Linked DNA regions of Magnetospirillum sp. XM-1. The protein of the gene in region 1 interacts with the protein of each later gene in a pairwise test. Links are inferred from orthologs where the notes say so. Each region holds a gene or a part of one and is shown in the gene's direction. Other genes may lie near its edges.

What was found.
Region 2: the proteins of secG (region 1) and secA interact in binary tests that used the Escherichia coli proteins (3 or more experiments, as listed by UniProt). The link is inferred for Magnetospirillum sp. XM-1 from one-to-one orthologs.

The regions. Positions count from the first base shown.
Region 1 is NZ_LN997848.1:3,595,776-3,605,543, reverse strand. The notes cover bases 6,787-9,548. They hold secG (preprotein translocase subunit SecG), read left to right. Parts: upstream 6,787-7,880; coding sequence 7,881-8,216; downstream 8,217-9,548. Other genes in these bases: XM1_RS16650 (CTP synthase), read left to right, coding at 8,313-9,548; tpiA (triose-phosphate isomerase), read left to right, coding at 6,973-7,728; XM1_RS16665 (hypothetical protein), read left to right, coding at 6,787-6,842. Also shown: XM1_RS16695 (hypothetical protein), read right to left, coding at 1-393; trpE (anthranilate synthase component I), read right to left, coding at 695-2,215; XM1_RS16685 (peptidyl-prolyl cis-trans isomerase), read right to left, coding at 2,234-4,105; XM1_RS16680 (hypothetical protein), read left to right, coding at 4,383-4,784; XM1_RS16675 (sulfurtransferase TusA family protein), read left to right, coding at 4,812-5,042; XM1_RS16670 (NAD(P)/FAD-dependent oxidoreductase), read left to right, coding at 5,147-6,286; more of XM1_RS16665, read left to right, coding at 6,297-6,786; more of XM1_RS16650, read left to right, coding at 9,549-9,768. UniProt on the Escherichia coli protein: Subunit of the protein translocation channel SecYEG. Overexpression of some hybrid proteins has been thought to jam the protein secretion apparatus resulting in cell death; while this may be true it also results in FtsH-mediated degradation of SecY.
Region 2 is NZ_LN997848.1:1,413,849-1,424,119, reverse strand. What follows is about bases 3,655-6,919. They hold secA (preprotein translocase subunit SecA), read left to right. Parts: upstream 3,655-4,013; coding sequence 4,014-6,719; downstream 6,720-6,919. Other genes in these bases: XM1_RS06790 (cache domain-containing protein), read left to right, coding at 3,655-3,889. Outside these bases: XM1_RS06810 (pyrimidine 5'-nucleotidase), read left to right, coding at 1-555; XM1_RS06805 (hypothetical protein), read right to left, coding at 701-922; XM1_RS06800 (SlyX family protein), read right to left, coding at 941-1,171; more of XM1_RS06790, read left to right, coding at 1,562-3,654; XM1_RS06780 (OmpA family protein), read left to right, coding at 7,248-8,486; XM1_RS06775 (hypothetical protein), read left to right, coding at 8,562-9,407; XM1_RS06770 (3-hydroxybutyryl-CoA dehydrogenase), read right to left, coding at 9,527-10,271. UniProt on the Escherichia coli protein: Required for protein export, interacts with the SecYEG preprotein conducting channel.

The DNA.
Region 1 (9,768 bases):
GGCGTCGATCTGGCGACGGCGCACCGCCGGCGGGACCAGATCGAGGAAGGCCAGCTTGAGGCGGATTCCCACCTGGCCGAAGGTTGAAAGCGGGGCGGCCAGGGGCTGTGCGATCAGGTCGTGCAGCTTGCGCCGCCCGTCGCCGGTGATGGCCAGGCGGGTGGACCGCTCCACCGGATTGAGCAAGCCGTCCGCCAGCATCTCGTCCATGGCGTCGAAGACCAGTTGCGACACCGGCGCCCAGCCCGGGCCGACCAGGGCGGCGACCGCCCGGATGGCGTCGTCCACGGGCAGGGAGCTACGCTCGACGGCGCCCAGCACGGCCAGCCAGATGTAATCCCTGGCGGTCATGGCCTGCCGGCTCAGGATCGTCCGGCCTTCGATGAACCCCATCACGCCCTCCAAGTGCAAATGCGAATGAATCGCAATGTGCGGGAGCAGGGACGAGATTGCAACTCTTTCGTTGGGAAAGGGGGGCAACGGGTCAGAATTTCAAATTGTTTGATTTCTTCGTCTTGGCCGGGCTTGTCCCGGCCACCCAAGCCCATCCGTCTGGCGGGATACTGCCGGAACGGCATGGATACGCGGGACAAGCCCGCGCATGACGGCTATCGGTGGCCGGCGCAGCGTTCAATTCGAGCGAGGCAGTGTCCCACCAAGCCTGGCGACGTTGCCGTGGTTGGAAAATAGGCGGCTACTGCTTGACCAGGGTGTAGTCGATGGCGTCCTCGGCGGCGCGCACCAGGGCGCGGGCCTTGTTCATGCACTCCTCGTGCTCGGACAGCGGCACCGAATCGGCGACGATGCCCGCACCCGCCTGGACGTACATGGTGCCGTCCTTGACCAGGGTGGTCCGAAGCGCGATGCAGGTGTCCATGTTGCCGTTGCCGTCGAAATAGCCGATGGCGCCGGCATAGAACGAGCGGCGCTCGGTCTCCAGCTCGTCGATGATCTCCATGGCGCGGATCTTGGGGGCGCCCGAGGTGGTGCCGGCCGGGAAGCCGGCCATCAGGGCGTCCATGGCGTCGCAGCCTTCGCGGATCTTGCCTTCCACATTGGAGACGATGTGCATGACGTGGGAATAGTATTCCACCGCCATCTTCTTGGTGACCTCGACCGAGCCGATGGAGGCCACCCGGCCCACGTCGTTACGGCCCAGGTCCAGCAGCATCAGGTGCTCGGCCAGTTCCTTGGGATCGGCCAGCAGGTCGGCGGCCAGTTCCTCGTCCTCGGCGGGGGTCTTGCCCCGGCGGCGCGTGCCGGCGATGGGACGGATGGTGACCTTCTCGTCGCGCAGGCGCACCAGGATTTCCGGGCTGGAGCCCACCAGCTGGAACTCGCCCAGGTCCAGGAAGAACAGGAACGGGCTGGGATTGAGGCGGCGCAGCGAACGGTACAGCGAGAACGGCGGCAGCCGGAAGGGCACCGCCAGACGCTGGGACAGCACCACCTGGAAGATGTCACCGGCGGCGATGTATTCCTGGGCCTTCTCCACCATGCGGCAGTAATGCTCGGGCGACACGCTGGGCACCGGGATGGGCTGGTGCTCGTCCCGGGGAAAGCCCAGATAGGTGTGGGGCAGGGGGGATTCCAGGGATTCGACGATGTGCTCGAGCCGCTCCCAGGCCAGGTCCCAGGCGGCCTGGGCGTCCATGCCGGCCCGCGGCCAGACGGGCGCCACGGCGGTCAGCGTGCCGTTGACGTTGTCGAACACCGCCATGATGGTGGGGCGCATGAAGATGCCGTCGGGCACCTTGATGGGGTCGGGATTGCCGTCGGGCAGCTTTTCCGCCAGCCGCACCATGTCGTAGCTCATATAGCCGATCAGGCCGGCCGACATGGGGGGCAGGTGGGGCGGCGTCTCGATGCCGCATTCGGCCACCAGGGCGCGCAAGCTGTCCAGGGCGCCGGACTTGGCGGCCACGGGACAGGGCTGGTACGACCCGGTCTTGGAACGGGCGTTGCGGTTGATCCACGCCTCGTTGCCCACGCACTTCCACAGAAGGTCGGGCTTCATGCCGAGGATGGAATAGCGGCCGCGCACCGCGCCGCCTTCCACCGATTCCAGCAAGAAGGCGTTGGGCTGGCCGTTGGCCAGCTTCAGGAAGGCGGAAACCGGCGTCTCCAGATCGGCCACCAGGACCCGCCAGACCACCTGGGGCCTGCCACTGTCATAGGCTTCGGCGAAGGCGGGGAAGTCGGGCTGATGGGTCATGATGGGACGATTGCTCTTCTACTCTTCGCGGGTCAGCTGGGGACGGTCGACCTTGACCCCGATGGAGGCGTTCAGCGCGGCGATGTACTGGTCGGCGATGTCGGTGGCCACCGCCTGCGAGACGCGCTGGCGGGCGGCGTTGGTCACAGCCGGGTTGGCGTTGACGTCGAAGGGCACCACGCTGGTCAGGCGGGCCACCAGGGTGCCGCCCTGGACCGGCGCGACGGCCACGCCGCCCGGCTGGGCCTTGAACAGTTCGGCGATCACCGTGGCGGGCAGGGCGCTGCCTTCGCCGGGCTCGCGGACGAACGGCTTGGAGGTCTCCACCTTGGCGCCGGCGGACTGGGCCACCTGGGCGGCGCTTTCGCCGGCCTTGATGCGGTCGGCCAGCTTCTGGGCCTTGTCGCGGGCCTGCTCCTGGCGGCGTTCGGCCTGCCAGGTGGCGACCACCTCGGCCTTGATGTCGGCCAGGAGCTTGGGGGCCGGCGGCGTGACGCCGTCGACCCGCAGCAGGAAGTAGCCGTTGTTGGGCACTTCGGTCAGCGGGCTCTCGGTGCTCTGCTCGGTATGGAAGGCCACGTCGAGGAACTGGTCGGACTTGGGCAGGTCGGCTACCGGCTTGCCGTTCGGGCCGCGCCCCTGGGCATCCAGCGCCGCGATCTTGACGGTCTTGAGGTTGTGGCGCTTGGCTGCCTCCTCCAGGGTGGCGCCGCCGCCGAGCGCGTCTTCCACCTTGTTGGCCAGCTCGGCCAGGCCGTCCATGGACTTTTCCTTGCGCAGGTCCTGTTCGAGCTGCTTTTTCACCTCGTCGAAGCTGCGGGTGCGGCCGGGCTGCACCTGGCTCACCTTGACCACGTGCCAGCCCAGCGCCGACTTGATCGGCTGGCCGGTGGCGCCGGCCGACAGCTTGAACACCGCCTCGGCCAGGCCTTCGGGCAGGTCGCCCTTTTCGATGGTGCCCAGATCGATGATCTCGGCGCCCAGCGCCTTGGCGACCGCCGCCAAATCCTTGCCCTGGGTCACCAGATCGGTGGCCTTGGCCGCCGCCGACTGCTCGTCGAAGACGATCTGCGACACGGCACGGCGTTCGGGGGTGGAGAATTCCTCCAGACGCTGCTGGTAGGTCTCCTGCAGCATGGCCTCGTCGATGTCGATGCCGCCCGCCACGTCGGCGGGGCGCAGCAGCAGCACGGTCAGCGCCCTGTATTCCGGCGCCATGAAGCGGCTGAGGTTGTCCTTGTAATAGGCCTCCAGCTGGGCCGCCTCGGGGGCGGGCGGCAGCGGGGTGGACTCGTCCTTGACCACGAAGGTTTCGGCCACCCGGCGCTCCTCGCGCCAGGCCAGCAGCGGGTCGGTCAGCGCCACGGGGGCGCCGATGCCGGCGGCGACGGTCTCCACCATCTGGTTGCGCACCATGTTGGTGCGCTCGGTCTTCATGAAGCTGTCCTCGGTGAAGCCCAGGCGGGCGAGGCGCGAGCGGAAGACGTCGCGGTCGAACTGGCCGGTCGGCCCCTTGAAGGCCGGATTGGAGGCCACCCGGCGCAGGATGGTCTCGTCGGTGGCGGCAAGGCCCAGCGAGCGGGCCGCCTCGTCGATCAGGGTCCGCGCGATCAGGGAATCGATGGTGCGGTCCAGCATGCCCATCTTGCGGGCATCCTCCGGCGTCAGCTTGCCGCCGAACAGCGGCTGCAGGCGCTCCACCTCGCGCTTGAACTCGGCCATCACCTCGGCGGCCGACATGGACGTCTTGCCGATCTCGATGGCCGGGCTGCGGCCGACGCCGCCGCGCACCACGTCGCCGGCGCCCCAGGTGATAAAGCTCAGGCCCAACAGTGCGAACAGCAACCTGACGATCCAGGTCTTCGAAGCGGTGCGGAATACGTCGAGCATGGAGTTGCCTGAGTCCGAAAAAGGTGTTGGGACGCGCCGAAAGCCCGGCCGTCCTGGGCAGCGGCATAATAAGGAGGGGGCAGGGGGGCCGCAACATGGAAGTGGCGCTTGGCATGCCGGTTCCCGCCTTCGCCCGTCTCGCCGCCGAAAGGCATATTCGATGCGGGATGGGCGGAATGTTGTTGCGGAAAAACCCTGGAATCTGTGTATATAATAAAAATCGAAGGTAAGCCGGTTCTTATAAGCCGGCGCCAACCATAAGAACGCAGGGGAGCCGATGTCGTCCAAGCCGCTCTACGTGATGCTGTGCTCAGGCGAGCACGAGAAGATTCAACTGGCCGCCATGGTGGCCTCGGTGGCCGCCGTCTCCGACCGGCCGGTTGAGGTGTTCGTCACCATGAACGCCGTCCTGGCCTTCGAGCGGGGCAAGAGCCCGGCCGAACGCTATCAGGGGGGCCACTTCCACGAGATGTTCAAGACCCAGAACGTCCCCGACGCCATCGAGCTGTTCGGCCAGGGCAAGATGCTGGGCGAGATGAAGATGTGGGCCTGTTCCATGGTGCTCGACCTGAAGCACTGGGATTGCGACAAGCACCTGACCGAGGACCTGTTCGACGGTCCCATGGGTCTGGCCAAGTTCCTCGCCGACGCCGAGTCGGGCGAGCTCATCACCATCTGACGTCTCTCTATAAGAAGGAAGAACACCATGGCTGAACGCCAGAAGATCGACGCCCGCGGCGCCTTTTGCCCCGGGCCGCTGATGGAACTGATCGCCGCCCTCAAGCTGGCCTCCATCGGCGACGAGGTGGACGTGTGGTCCTCGGACAAGGGCTCCGCCTCGGACATTCCCGCCTGGTGCGCCAAGGTCGGCCATTCCGTGGTCGAGACCTCCGAGCACGACGGCTACTGGAGCGTCGTGGTACGCAAGGCCAAATAGGCGTAGAGTGACTTCATGATAACCGCCAAAATGGCGGAACAAGTGCCGCGAAGACGGCATTAATAAAATAAATATACATCAATGCTCTCGTAGGGAGGGAGTTCATGTCCAAGACGATTCTGATCGTCGGCGGTGGGCTTGCGGGCACCATCGTCGCCAATGGTATCTGCCGCCAGATGGGGCCGGAACTGCGGTCCGGCGCTCTCAACATCACCATGCTGGGGACCAGCGAGACCCACATGTACCAGCCGGGGCTGCTGTACATCCCCTTCGGCCGCATGCGCGAGGCCGAGTTGTTCCGCGACCAGCGCAAGGTGCTGGACAAGCGCGTCAACTTCTTCGTCGATCCCGCCAAGAACATCGACGTGGAGAAGAATCAGGTCACCACCGAGGCGGGGCGGACCTTCAAGTACGATTACCTGGTGCTGGCCACCGGCTCGCGCATCATGCCGCAGACCATTCCCGGCATGACCGAGGGCGGCCACTGGTTCTACGACCTGGACGGCGCCCGTAAGCTGCGCAAGGCCCTGAACGAGTTCCAGGGCGGCAAGATCGTCGTCAACGTCAACGCCCCCCACAAGTGCCCGGTGGCGCCGCTGGAAGTGGCGTTCATGCTGCACGACTTCCTCAAGGCCAAGGGGCTGTGGGACAAGACCGAGCTGACCTACACCTATCCCATCGGCCGCCTGCACGCGCTCGAGCCCGTGGCCCATTGGGCCAAGCCGGAATTCGAGAAGCTGGGCATCAAGTACGAGACCTTCTTCAACACGGAAAGCGTCGATCCGGAAAAGAAGCTCATCAAGTCCATGGAAGGCTCCGAGCTTCCCTACGACCTCTTGATCACCGTGCCGCCCCATCAGGGCGCCCAGGTGATCGACGATTCCGGGCTGGGCAAGGGCGGCTGGGTGCCGACCAACACCAAGACCCTCCACCGCGACGGCTCCACCAACGTCTTCGTGGTGGGCGACACCACCAACATTCCCATCTCCAAGGCCGGTTCCACCGCCCATTTCGAGGCCGACGTCACCATCGACAACCTGGTGTCGCTGTGCCAGGAAGGCACCTTCGCCCGTGAATACGACGGCAAGGTGTTCTGCTTCGTCGAGACCGGGCTGGGCAGCGGCACCTATGTGTGGTTCAACTACACCACGCCGCCCAATCCCGGGCCGCCGTCGCAGATGATCCACTGGTTCAAGCTGGCCTATAACCGGCTGTACTGGCTGTCGGCCCGCGGCCTGCTCTAGGAGGGGCGCCATGAACGAGATCCCGAAGATCGAGGTCGATTCCGGCGCTGCCGAAATGGCCCGTCTGGCCCAGGGCGTCCGCGAGGCCCTGTCCGATTCCATGGTCGAGCGCCTGACCAGCACGGCGGGTAACGCGCTCGAAGTGGTGGACAAGCTCAACGAGCCCGACGTCAAGGACGGCATCATCTCTCTGCTCGACGCCGTCGGCACGCTCCAGCGGACCGGGGCGCTGCAGACGGTGATCGACGCCCTGTTCATGCTGCACGCCATGCGCTCGGCGGCCACCGATTCCATGGTGGACCGCGCCTTCTCCTTCATCGAGCACATGGCCAACAATCTGGGAACCGAGGACCTCGCCACCCTGGCCCACGAGGCCAAGGGCGCCATGGAGGACGCCATCGATTCCTGCAACATCCCCGGCGGCGGCGGCGGCCTGTTCGGCACCGTCCGCATGCTGTCCCAGAAGGAGACCCAGGAAGCGCTGCGCTTCATGCTGTCCTTCTCGTGCTCGCTGAAGAAGCGCGCCGTCTACCTGGCCAAAAGCCCGCAGGTCTAGCGGCAGGCCGAGGCGACATTTCAAGGGCGGGGCCGGAAACGGTCCCGCCTTAGTTTTTTGGCCTGTAGCCATAGCCTTTCTGGTGGTATATGGCGCGCAGCGAATTTCATCAGGCAAGGGGACCTCCGCCATGACCGCTCGTCGCAAGCTGATCGCCGGTAACTGGAAGATGAACGGCCTGAAGGCCGACGGTCTGGCGCTGGCAAAGGGGATCGCCGACAAGCTGGCGTCCGCCTCTCCCAATTGCGACATGCTGGTCTGTCCGCCCTTCACCCTGATCGCCCCGGTGGCGGATGCCGTTTCCGGCTCCAAGCTGGCGGTGGGCGGCCAGGATTGCCATGCCAAGACCTCGGGCGCCCATACCGGCGACACCTCGCCCGCCATGCTGGCCGATCTGGGCTGCAAGTACGCCATCGTCGGCCATTCCGAGCGCCGCACCGACCACGCCGAGACCGACGCGGTGGTCAAGGCCAAGGCCCAGGCCGCCATTGCCGCCGGTCTGGTGGCCATCGTCTGCATCGGCGAGACCCTGGCCCAGCGCGACGCCGGCCAGACCATCGAGGTCAACCGCTCGCAGCTCAACGGCTCGCTGCCCGAGGGCGCCAATGCCGCCAACACCGTCATCGCCTACGAGCCGGTATGGGCCATCGGCACCGGCCGCGTCGCCACCCCCGCCCAGGCGCAGGAAGTGCATGCCGCCATCCGCGCCGAGCTGGTGAAGCTGGTGGGCGCCGCCGAGGCGGGCAAGATGCGCATCCTCTACGGCGGCTCCATGAAGCCGGACAACGCCAAGGAATTGCTGGCCCTGCCCGACGTGGACGGCGGCCTGATCGGCGGCGCGGCGCTCAAGGTGGCGGATTTCTGGGCCATCGCCGAGAGCTGCTGACAAGAGCCTGGGAATAACCGGCGGCGTCGGGAACTTTGCACTAGCCTTCCGCCGCCGCCGAGGATAAAAACGCCTGCAACAAATCCTTCGCGCCCGAGGCCGGTTCCGTATGGGACCCGGTCGCGGGCGGCCAATTTTTCGGTGGCTCATCCATGGACGTCTTTCCGATCATCCTCGTCATTCATCTGATCCTCGCCGTTTCGCTGGTGGGCGTGATCCTGCTGCAGCGGAGCGAGGGCGGCGCGCTGGGTATCGGCGGCGGAAGTGGCGGCGGGCTGATGACCGGCCGGGCGGCTGGCAATCTGCTGACGCGGACCACCGCCATCCTGGCGACTTCGTTCTTCGTGACCAGCCTGGTCCTGGCTCTGCTGGCCAATTCGCGGACCGGTGGCAGCTCGCCGTTCGAGAAGCTGAACGACGTTCCCGCCGCGGCGGCTCCTGCGGCTCCGGCCGAGCCTGCCGCGCCCAGCGCGCCGCTGGCGCGCTAGGGTCCAAGCGGACCGAATTTAAGTAAGGGGGCGTCGCCGCCCGGCCAAGGGGCGGGGACGGCGTTTGGGGAAACGAAAAGCGAGGGCGAAAGTCCGATGACCCGTTTCATCTTCATCACCGGCGGTGTGGTTTCCTCGCTTGGCAAGGGCCTGGCCTCGGCGGCGCTGGGTGCGCTGCTCCAGGCGCGCGGCTTCAAGGTCCGCCTGCGCAAGCTGGATCCTTATCTCAACGTCGATCCGGGCACCATGAGCCCCTACCAGCACGGCGAGGTCTACGTCACCGACGACGGGGCCGAGACAGACCTGGACCTGGGCCATTACGAGCGCTTCACCGGCGTGGCCTCGCGCAAGAGCGACAACATCACCACCGGGCGCATCTATTCCAACGTGATCGCCAAGGAGCGGCGCGGCGACTATCTGGGCGCCACCGTCCAGGTGATTCCGCACGTCACCGACGCCATTAAGGAATTCGTCAAGAGCGACCTGACGGACGAGGATTTCTGCCTGTGCGAGATCGGCGGCACGGTGGGCGACATCGAAAGCCTGCCGTTCCTGGAAGCCATCCGCCAGCTGGGCAACGAGCTGGGGCGCGAGCGCACCATGTTCGTCCACCTGACCCTGGTGCCCTACATTCCCTCGGCGGGCGAGCTGAAGACCAAGCCGACCCAGCATTCGGTCAAGGAACTGCTCAGCGTCGGCATCCAGCCCGACATGCTGATGTGCCGCTGCGACCGCGAGATTCCCGAAGGCGATCGCCGCAAGATCGCCCTGTTCTGCAACGTGGCGCCCGACGCGGTGATTCCGGCGCTGGACGTGGACACCATCTACCAGGTGCCCATCGCCTATCACCAGCAGGGCATGGACGCCGTGGTGTGCCGCCACTTCCAAGTGGACGCGCCCAAGCCGGACCTCAAGCGCTGGTCGACCATCGTCGACCGCATCCGCCAGCCCGAGGGCGAGGTCACCATCGCCATCGTCGGCAAGTACATCAGCCTGCTGGACAGCTACAAGTCCCTGGCCGAGGCGCTGCACCACGGCGGCATCGCCAACAACGTCAAGGTCAACCTGAACTGGATCGACAGCCAGATCTTCGAGCAGGGCGACGTGGTCCAGCATCTGGAACCCTGCGACGCGATCCTGGTGCCCGGCGGTTTCGGCGAGCGCGGCGCCTTCGGCAAGGTCGAGGCGGTGCGCTTCGCCCGCGAACGCAAGGTCCCCTATTTCGGCATCTGTTTCGGCATGCAGATGGCGGTGATCGAGGCGGCCCGCAACATGGCGGGCTACAAGAACGCCAGCTCCACCGAGTTCGGCCCCTGCGACAATCCCGTGGTTGGCCTGATGACCGAGTGGATGAAGGGCAACATGCTGGAGAAGCGGGCGGAATCCGGCGATCTGGGCGGCACCATGCGCCTCGGCGCCTATGAATGCGACCTGAAGCAGGGTTCGCGGGTGCGCGAGATCTACGGCCAGGGCCGCATTTCCGAGCGCCACCGCCACCGCTACGAGGTCAACATGGGCTTCAAGGCCGATCTGGAGAAGACCGGCCTGTCGT
Region 2 (10,271 bases), 2.2 Mb from region 1 along the record:
CTGTCGCTGGACGACGCCTTCGCCCTGCAGAAGCGCTACTACCGCGAATTCGGCACCACGCTGCGCGGCCTGATGCTGATGCACAAGATCGAGCCCGACGCGTTCCTGGCCTTCGTCCACGACATCGACTGCACCGTGCTGGACGCCGCGCCCCGCCTCGACGCCGCCCTGGCCGGACTTCAAGGGCGCAAGCTGATCTTCACCAACGGCTCCGAGCGCCACGCCGAGAACGTGCTGGCCCGGCTGGGGCTGACCCGACATTTCGAAGGCATCTTCGACATTCGGGCGGCGCGCTTCATCCCCAAGCCCCAGCCCGAATGCTACCAGCTGATGATCGACCGCCACGCCGTCGACCCCAAGGCCGCTCTGATGGTCGAGGACATCCACCGCAACCTGCGTCCCGCCGCCGCCATCGGCATGACCACGCTGTGGGTCAGGGAGGACGGCCACCCCGACACCGAGGTGCTGGGCCAGGACACGGGCGACCTCGCCCACGTCCACCACATCACCGACGACCTGGCCGCCTGGCTGGAGCGGGCCTCCGCCAAGCCTTAGGTCGAATTACGATGAGCGTGACTCGTCGCTATTTGGATAGGCCCAAAGGGCCGCGCCGCTTATGCGGCGGGAGCCAAGCCGCCACAGGCGGCGCCTGGCGATTGAGGGCGATGCGCTGATCGGTTCCGATCAGTGCAACTTGGTATTAGGCAGCGGCGATGGACTTATCTTTCCGGCGCGTGATCTGAAGCTGCCCGTCGCCGCCCTTGACGTAGGCGGTCTTGCCCACCGCGAGATTGTCGAGGATGGTGACCAGGGCGCGGGGAATGGCCGCGAATTCCTTGGAACCGCGACTGCCCGAATTGTACGTGGCGATGGCCGCGCGGATCTGATCGCGCGTTACCGGCTTTCCGTCGTTTCCGATCATCGGCACCCCCAATAAAGGTTAATAGTGCGGCGGAGGCTTCTCGTCTTGCTGCGAAGGCGCATAACCGGCCTCCGCCGCGGCAAGGCGAGCGCGCAGACGGCGAATCTCGGCCGTGAGAGTGTCGATGGTCTGCCCCTGCTGCGCCACCACTTCGGACAAGTCCTCCGCCATGACCTCATGGTGGGAAAGCCGGCTTTCGAGGGCGACAAGACGCCGGCTCACTTCGTCGTCCCAGGCCTCGTCAGTCATTGCCGATCCCTCTTCCATCGCCGAGAAGCCCAATTCCCCGACCGAGTCCCATGCTTTGGTGGCCCCTGCCGGAATCGAACCGGCACGCCCGAAGGCGAGCGATTTTAAGTCGCTTGCGTCTACCAGTTCCGCCAAGGGGCCTTGGGGAAGTGGGGCTCTTATAACTCAGCCTCGCCCATGCCCCAAGCGCAGGTTGGTCGAAAATGGTCAGACCAAATCATCCATTGCTAATATTAAGACATTTGGATTAAATAATATTCACCCTTTATGGGGGATTTATTTTACATCTTACGCGTTCCTGGCGTGCGAGACGGACACCCTGGGCCACCGGGACAGCTGTGCTCCGCCATGGAACGGACGCAACGTTTCAGGGGAAGGAACGGATAATCCATGGCCTTTGGAATTGCCGCGCGTTTCGGCGCCGCCCTGGTCGCCATGTCGGTGGGCACCGCCGCCACCTTGGGCTGGTTCAGCAACAACCATGCGGTATCGCTGATCGAGCAGGCCGAGCAGCGGGAATTGATGGGCCGCTTCGAGCAATTGTCCGACGCCATCGGCGGCTCGGCCGATCAGGCCCGGGCCATGGCCGCCCTGGTGGCCAACCTGCCCGGCATCGCCCATCTGGTCGCCACCGGCGGCCGCGACGCCCTGGCCGCCCAGATGGTTCCCGCCTTCAAGGCCATCGCCGCCCCCTTCGGAATCGAGCAGTTCCAGTTCCATACGCCGCCCGCCACCTCGTTCCTGCGCGTCCACGCGCCCGCCAAATTCGGCGACGACCTGTCGGCCATCCGCCAGACCGTGGTGGAGACCAACGCCACGCAAAAGCCCACCCACGGCCTGGAATACGGCGTGGCCGGACTGGGGGTGCGCGGGCTGATGCCGCTGTTCGACGAGGGCCGCCACGTGGGATCGGTGGAGTTCGGCCTGTCCTTCGGCCAGCCCTTCTTCGCCGACTTCAAGAAGGCGTTCGGCGTCGACGTGGCGCTGCACGTCAAGGCCAAGGACGAGTTCAAGGTCTTCGCCGGCACCATCGCCACCTCGGCGCTTTCCCCGGCCGAGATCGCCGCCGCCCTGGGCGGCCGGGACGTGATCAAGGCCGTGGAGAACGACAAGGGCGGCCGCGTCGCCGTGCTGGGCCGCGCCGTCAAGGATTACGGTGGCAAGCCGCTGGGCGTGGCCGAGATCGCCATGGACGCCTCCCACTACGCCGCCCAGCTGTCCGATGCCCGCCGGACCATGATCGGCACCATCCTGGGGGCCGCCGTCGTGGCGGTGATCCTGGGCATCCTGCTCAGCCACTCCATCACCGGCCCGGTGCTGGCCATGAGCGCCGCCATGGACCGCATCGCCCGGCGCGATTTCCAGGTCGACATCCCCGGCCGGGAGCGCAACGACGAAATCGGCCACATGGCCCGCGCCGTCCATGTGGTGCAAAAGGAGGTGGAGCGCACCGCCGAGCTGGAGGCCGCCCAGCAGAAGAGCCTGACGGAACTGGAACGGGGGCAGAGATCCCTCAAGGATGGCATGCAGCTGCAGTTGGAAGGCATCGTCGAGGCCGCCATGCAGAGCAACGAGGCCGGCGTGGTGCTGGCCCGCATGTCGGGTTCGGTCCGCCGCGCCTCGGAGCAGAGCCAGTCCATCGCCAGCGCCATCGAACAGCTGGTGGCCTCGGTCAACACCATCTCGCAATCCTCGGAGATCGCCGCCGGCGAGGCCTCGGACGCCGAAGCCGCCGCCCAGGAGGGCGTCGCCGCCACCGCCACCGCCCGCCAGGCCATGGACGGGCTGCTGCAGGCGGTGTCCGATGTGGGCGCCAAGATCGAGGCCCTGTCCGGGGCCTCGGACCAGATCGCCGCCATCACCAACCAGATCGAGGACATCGCCGGCCAGACCAACCTGCTGGCCTTGAACGCCACCATCGAGGCGGCCAGGGCGGGAGAGGCCGGAAAAGGCTTCGCCGTGGTTGCGGGCGAGGTCAAGACCCTGGCCAACCAGACCGCCAAGGCCACCATCGACATCCGCTCGCGCATCGAGGCCCTGGTCAGCGACATGGACGGCGCCCGCCAGTCCATGGAACGCTCGCGCGGCGCCGCCAACGACGGCATGGCCGCCGTGGGCCAGGTGACCGGCGGGCTGGAATCCATCGCCGGGCGCATCGACGGGGTGACCCGGCGCATGCACGACATCGCCGGCATTCTCAGCCAGCAGAACGCCGCGGCGGCCGAGGTTTCGGCCGCCACCGGCGAGATCGCCAATCTCTCCGAGCACAATCTGGAGGAAATCGCCCAGGTGCTGGGGGCCATGACCGAGGCGGCGGGCGTTCTGGACCGCCGCGCCGAGGATTTCGCCAAGCTGGGCACCGCCGAATCCCTGCTGCAGGTGGCCAAGAACGACCATATCCGCTTCAAGCGTTCCATCATCGACCGCATCATGGGCCGCAACGAGCTTACACCCGACAAGCTGGCCGACCACCACACCTGCCGCCTGGGCAAGTGGTACGACACCTTGAAGGACGAGCGGCTGACCGGCCTGTCCGCCTATGCCCGCCTGAAGGAACCCCACCAGGCGGTCCACGCCCACGGCAAGCGGGCGCTGGAACTGCATGCCCGGGGCGAGGTGGAAGCCGCCATGGCCGAGGTGGACCTGCTGAACGACACGTCGCACCAAGTCCTCGCCCTGCTGGAGGAAATGGCCGACGCGTTGCGCCGGGCGGCCTGAAAACCGGCATTCCTTCGACTCCAAACCGGCCCGCAACATTGACAGATCGCGGGCCGGCCTCTATCTCTTGCCGGTCGCGATTGGCCCCTTCTGCGGGCCTGCTCTCTTACCTTGGGGAAGCTTCATGTTCGGCGCCCTTGCCCGGCGGATCTTCGGAACCGCCAACGACCGAGTTCTCAAGCCGCTGAAAAAGCATGTCGAGGCGATCAACGCCTTGGAGCCGGCCTTCGAGAAGCTTTCCGACGACGAACTGAAGGCCAAGACCGCCGAGTTCCGCCAGCGCCTCGAGAACGGCGTCGAGTTGGACGACCTGTTGGTCGAAGCCTTCGCCACGGTCAGGGAAGCCGCCAAGCGCACGCTGGGCCAGCGCCATTTCGACGTCCAGCTGCTGGGCGGCATGGTCCTGCACCAGGGCCGCATCTCCGAGATGCGCACCGGTGAAGGCAAGACCCTGGTGGCCACGCTTCCGGTCTACCTCAACGCGCTCTCGGCCAAGGGCGTGCACGTGGTCACCGTCAACGATTACCTGGCTGCCCGCGATTCCGAGTGGATGGGCCAGATCTACCGTTTCCTCGGCCTCACCGTCGGCGTCATCACCCACGGCCTGGACGACCTCGAGCGCCAGCAGGCCTATGCCTGCGACGTGACCTACGGCACCAACAACGAGCTGGGCTTCGACTATCTGCGCGACAACATGAAGTTCCGCCTGGAGGAAATGGTCCAGCGGCCCTTCAACTACGCCATCGTCGACGAGGTCGACTCGATCCTGGTGGACGAGGCGCGCACGCCGCTGATCATCTCGGGCCCCACCGAGGACAATTCCGAACTCTACCGGCTGGTCGACAAGCTGATGCCGTCCCTGGTGCCCGAGGATTTCGAGAAGGACGAGAAGGTGCGCGCCGTGACGCTCACCGACCGCGGCACCGAACACGTGGAAGAGATGCTGCGCGCCGCCGACCTGATGAAGGGCACGCTGTACGACATCGGTAACGTCTCCCTGGTCCATCACGTCAACCAGGCTCTGCGCGCCCACAAGCTGTTCACCCGCGACGTGGACTACATCGTCAAGAACGACAAGGTCGTCATCATCGACGAGTTCACCGGCCGCATGATGGAAGGCCGCCGCTATTCCGAGGGCCTGCACCAGGCGCTGGAGGCCAAGGAAGGCGTCACCATCCAGAACGAGAACCAGACCCTGGCCTCGATCACCTTCCAGAATTACTTCCGCCTGTATCCCAAGCTGGCCGGCATGACCGGCACCGCCATGACCGAGGCCGGCGAGTTCGCCGAGATCTACAACCTCGAAGTGGTGGAGATTCCCACCAATCTGTCCGTCAGCCGCAAGGACCACGACGACGAGGTCTATCGCACCGCGCGCGAGAAGTACGAGGCCATCGTCACCCTGATCGAGGATTGCCGCACCCGCATGCAGCCGGTGCTGGTGGGCACCACCTCCATCGAGAAGTCCGAGCTGCTGTCGGACATGCTGAAGAAGAAGAAGATTCCGCACCAGGTGCTGAACGCCCGCTACCACGAGCAGGAAGCCTATATCGTCGCCCAGGCCGGCGTGCCCGGCGGCGTGACCATCGCCACCAACATGGCGGGCCGCGGCACCGACATCCAGCTGGGCGGCAATCTGGACATGCGCACCAGGATGGAGCTGTCCGAGATCACCGATCCGGCCGAGCGCGCCAAGCGCATCGAGGGCCTGAAGGCCGAGATCGAGGCCAACAAGCAGAAGGTGCGCGAAGCCGGCGGCCTCTACGTGGTCGGCTCGGAACGCCACGAATCCCGCCGCATCGACAACCAGCTGCGCGGCCGTTCGGGCCGCCAGGGCGATCCGGGCGCGTCGAAGTTCTTCCTGTCGCTGGAAGACGATTTGATGCGCATCTTCGGCTCGCAGCGCATGGACGGCATGCTGCAGAAGCTCGGGCTGAAGGACGGCGAGGCCATCGTCCATCCCTGGATCAACAAGGCCCTGGAAAAGGCCCAGCAGAAGGTCGAGGCCCGCAACTTCGACATCCGCAAGAACCTGCTGAAGTTCGACGACGTGATGAACGACCAGCGCAAGGTCATCTACGAACAGCGCAAGGACCTGATGAGCGCCGACGACGTCTCGGAAGAGATCGTCGCCTTCCGCCACGAGGTCATCGCCGAGATGGTCGCCCGCTGCATCCCCGAGCGCGCCTATGCCGACCAGTGGGACGTGGCGGCGCTGCACGAGGAAGTGCTGCGCGTCTTCAACCTGGACCTGCCCATCGCCGATTGGGCCAAGGAAGAAGGCATCGCCGACCAGGAGATCCGCACCCGCATCACCGACCACGCCGACCGCAAGGCGGCGGCCAAGGCGGCGGAATACGGCCCCGACACCATGCGCATGGTCGAAAAGAGCATGCTGCTGCAGATCCTCGACCAGGCGTGGAAGGAACACCTGCTCCAGCTCGACCACCTGCGCCAGGGCATCTCCTTGCGCGCCTACGCCCAGCGCGACCCCTTGAACGAGTACAAGCGCGAAGCGTTCAACATGTTCGAGCAGATGCTGCTGGACCTGCGCGAGCGCGTCACCTCGATCCTGGCTCACGTCCAGCTGCGCTTCTCCAACGACGAGGAAGCCGAGCAGGCCCTGACGCCCCAGCGCCCCGCCCGCACCCGGGAAAGCCGCGAGGATCCCGCCTTCTCGGGCGGCGAGGCCGCCTCGGTGGCCTTCGCCCAGCGCAACACCGCCGTGGACCCCAACGATTCCACCACTTGGTCCTCGACGCCGCGCAACGCGCCCTGCCCCTGCGGATCGGGCAAGAAGTACAAGCACTGCCACGGGGCGGCGGGCTGAACCAGCCTTGATGTGGTCATAACCGGGCCTTGAATTCGAAAGTCCGCCTCGCCCCCCTCCCGCGCGGGAGGGGCGGGCCTTTGTGTTCGCCCCCCTGCAATTCTCTGGGCCATGCGAGGAGCGGCCGCCCCGGCGATACCCTCTCCTCGACAAATTTGGCTAGCCGGAATCAATATCTTAAAATATTCTAAATACTGCTGGATGGGGAGGCGGTCAAAATTTTGACGGGCTGCCCGTGGTGTCTGTTGCCATCGGCGCCTAGACTCAGTCTTTTTCAAGATCGCCCTAGAGCGGCGAACCTCAAATATGAAATGCGCTGTCATGCAAAGCACGGCGAAGTATCTTTCGGCCTCGGGCGGTTGCCATAGGCGCCAGAAAGACTCTTTGTTTTAGGCTGAGGGTGACAGCCCGTCTCCGATTTAGCGTTCGACGCTCTAAATTGTCAGAAACTACTTTGAGAAACTCCGCCGATCCACGCCCAGCCGAACTTAATGATGTCGCTGCCATCGATGAAACGAGGAGTGAGACATGAAGAAGATCACACGCTGGGCAGGCTTGGGCGCCGCCGCGGCCTTGGCCGCCTGCGCCACCCCTGCGGACGTCTCCGACGTTTACAAGGTCCTGGCCTCCCCCACGCCTGCGGGCACTCCCTTCACCCAGGCCCTCTTTCAGGAATATAAGGCCTACACGCTGCAGCAGGCCGTCCCCGAAGTGGAATGGCGCGACGCCTCACTGACGGCCCGCAAGGCCTTGCGCGTTGCGGCCGGCGAAGTGGTTCAGCCGGATGAACTGACCCTGCGGCCGATTCCCGGCCCACGCCAGCCGGAACTGGGCGCGGCCCGCGGCCGTCTGGTGTCGTATCTTGCCTCCGGGGCCACCGAGCGGGTTCCCGCCGCCGCCGCCAAGGCCCAGGTGGCCTTCGATTGCTGGCTGGAGCAGGAGGCAGAAGGCAATGCCGCCGCCCCCTGCCGCACCACCTTCCTGGCCCATGAGCCGATGCTGAAGAAGCCGGCCCCCACCAACGCCATGGCCGCCGAGGTGCGCCGCTCGTTCTCGGTCGCCTTCGACTCGGGGTCGGCCAAGCTGTCGTCCCAGGCCCTGCAGACGGTGAAGGAAGCCGCCGCCGCCCAGGCGCAGTTCCATGCTCCCATGGTTTCGGTGACCGGCCATACAGACACGGTCGGCACCGCCGAAGCCAATATGCGGCTGGCCCGGCACCGTGCCGACGCGGTCGCCGGCGCCTTGGCCAAGGAAGGCGTCCCGCCCGGAATGATTTCCGAAGCAGCCCTGGGCGAGGGCGGCCTTGCCGTCGCCACCCCCGACAATAAAGGCGAGGCCAAGAACCGCCGCGTCGAAATCGCCTTGTCTGGAACGCCCTGGTCCCGCGGCTACGGCTACGGCGGTTATGCCTACGGCGACCGTGCCGGCTACGGCCATGGCTGGGGCAATTGGGGCCACAACGCCTATGTTGTCTTCTTCACTCCCGGCTCCAGCCGGCTGGGCACCCACGACATCGAGCGCCTGAAGGCGGTCGTGGCCGCCCAGAAGGATCTGAAGCCCAAGTCCGTTCGGGTCATCGGCTTCACCGACAGCACCGGATCAGCGGCGACCAACACCCGTCTTGCCCGCGAACGGGCCCAGGCGGTGGCTGCCGAGATCGGCCGGCTGGGCGGCTCGGCCGCAGCGGTGGAAAGCGCGCCCGGCGGCGGATGGGGACCCGGCCATGACGGGCGGGCCCGTCGCGTCGAGATTCTCTTCGACTTCTGATCGACCCGGCTGCCGGCGCACCGGCCCCCAAGGGGTCGGACCAGCGCCCGGCCGCATACGACTGTGGGAGCAAACATGATGAAGACATCCCGTATCGCCGCGATGGTCGCCTGCCTGATGCCCGCTCTGGGCGGATGCTCGGGCATCTATTACGCCAGCGAGGCCAAGCCCACCAACCTGGTTCCTCCCGGCGAGCTGCGCTTCAATGCCGCCGCCATTTCCTACCAGAACGACCTGACCACCCTGGTCGGCACCATCGCCGTCTACAACAAGGCGGAGAAGAGCCTGCAGGTGCTGGAGCCGGTGGCCAATGCCTTCGATCCCCGCACCCGACCGGTGGTCGAAACCGTCAACCAGACCCTTTACAAGTCGGTGATCACCTCCGACTTCGTCACCGACGTGCCGCTGATCAGCGCTGCGCTGAAGGACGCCGGCGGCCAGGATCTGGAGGTGACGGTCACCGACGAGGCCCACGGCATGGTGCCCAACTACTCGCCGGATATCATCAACCATCTGGGCAGCCGCTATCGGCCCACCAATGCCCAGGAGGAGATCGTCTACGTCACCGACGTCTGGCAGCGCCGCTTCAACGCCGCCCTGCTCACCGCCGTCCCGCACAGCGGCTGGACCGCCAACGAGGGTGTGGTGGTCTACAACACCAAGACCTACGCCCGGACGGATGCCTTCAAGGACGGCCGCTACCTGACGGTGACGGTGGTTCCCTTCTCCAGCCCCGCCGACGGTCTCCCCGCCCTGGCCAAGGCCCCCCTGCCCGCCTCTGCGGTGGCCGTGATCAAGCCGCAGATCGCCAATCCCTACGCCTATACCTGGCGCGGCGACCATTGGCGTCACCACGGATGGCATGGCAAAGGGTATGGCTGCGGTTACGGTTATGGCGACCGCTGCCCCCGCGCCAAATAGGACCGAATGGAAGCGATGCGGAGCGGGCCGGAAACGGCCCGCTCTTTTTTGGTCATGCCTAACAAAAAGGGCGGGAAGCCTTGGCCTCCCGCCCTTGATCTTGTCCGGATAAGGACCGCTTAGCGGGTCGGAACCGGGGTCTCGCCGGTGTAGTCGTAGAAGCCGCGGCCGGTCTTGCGGCCCAGCCAGCCGGCCTCGACATACTTCACCAGCAGCGGGCAGGGGCGGTACTTGGTGTCGGCCAGGCCGTCATGCAGCACCTGCATCACCGCCAGACAGGTGTCCAGGCCGATGAAGTCGGCCAGTTCCAGCGGGCCCATGGGGTGGTTGGCGCCCAGCTTCATGGCGGTGTCGATGCAGGTCACCGAGCCGACGCCTTCGTACAGGGTGTAGACCGCCTCGTTGATCATGGGCAGCAGGATGCGGTTGACGATGAAGGCGGGGAAGTCTTCGGCCGAAACCGGCTTCTTGCCCAGCTTCAAGGTCATCTCGCGCACCAGGGAGAAGGTCTCCTCGCTGGTGGCGATGCCGCGGATCAGCTCGACCAGCTGCATGACCGGCACCGGGTTCATGAAGTGCATGCCCATGAACTTGGCGGGGCGGTCGGTGGCGGCACCCAGGCGGGTGATGGACAGCGACGAGGTGTTGGACGCGATGTGGGCCTCGGGCTTCAGCACCGGGCAGAGCTGGGCGAAGATGGCCCGCTTGATCTTCTCGTCCTCGGTGGCGGCCTCGATGACCAGATCGCTGTCCGAGAAATCGGCATAGGCGGTGGTCGGCTTGATGCGGCCGAGCGTGGCGGCCTTGTCGGCCTCGGTCAGCTTGCCCTTGGCCAGGGCGCGGTCCAGGTTCTTGGTGATGGTG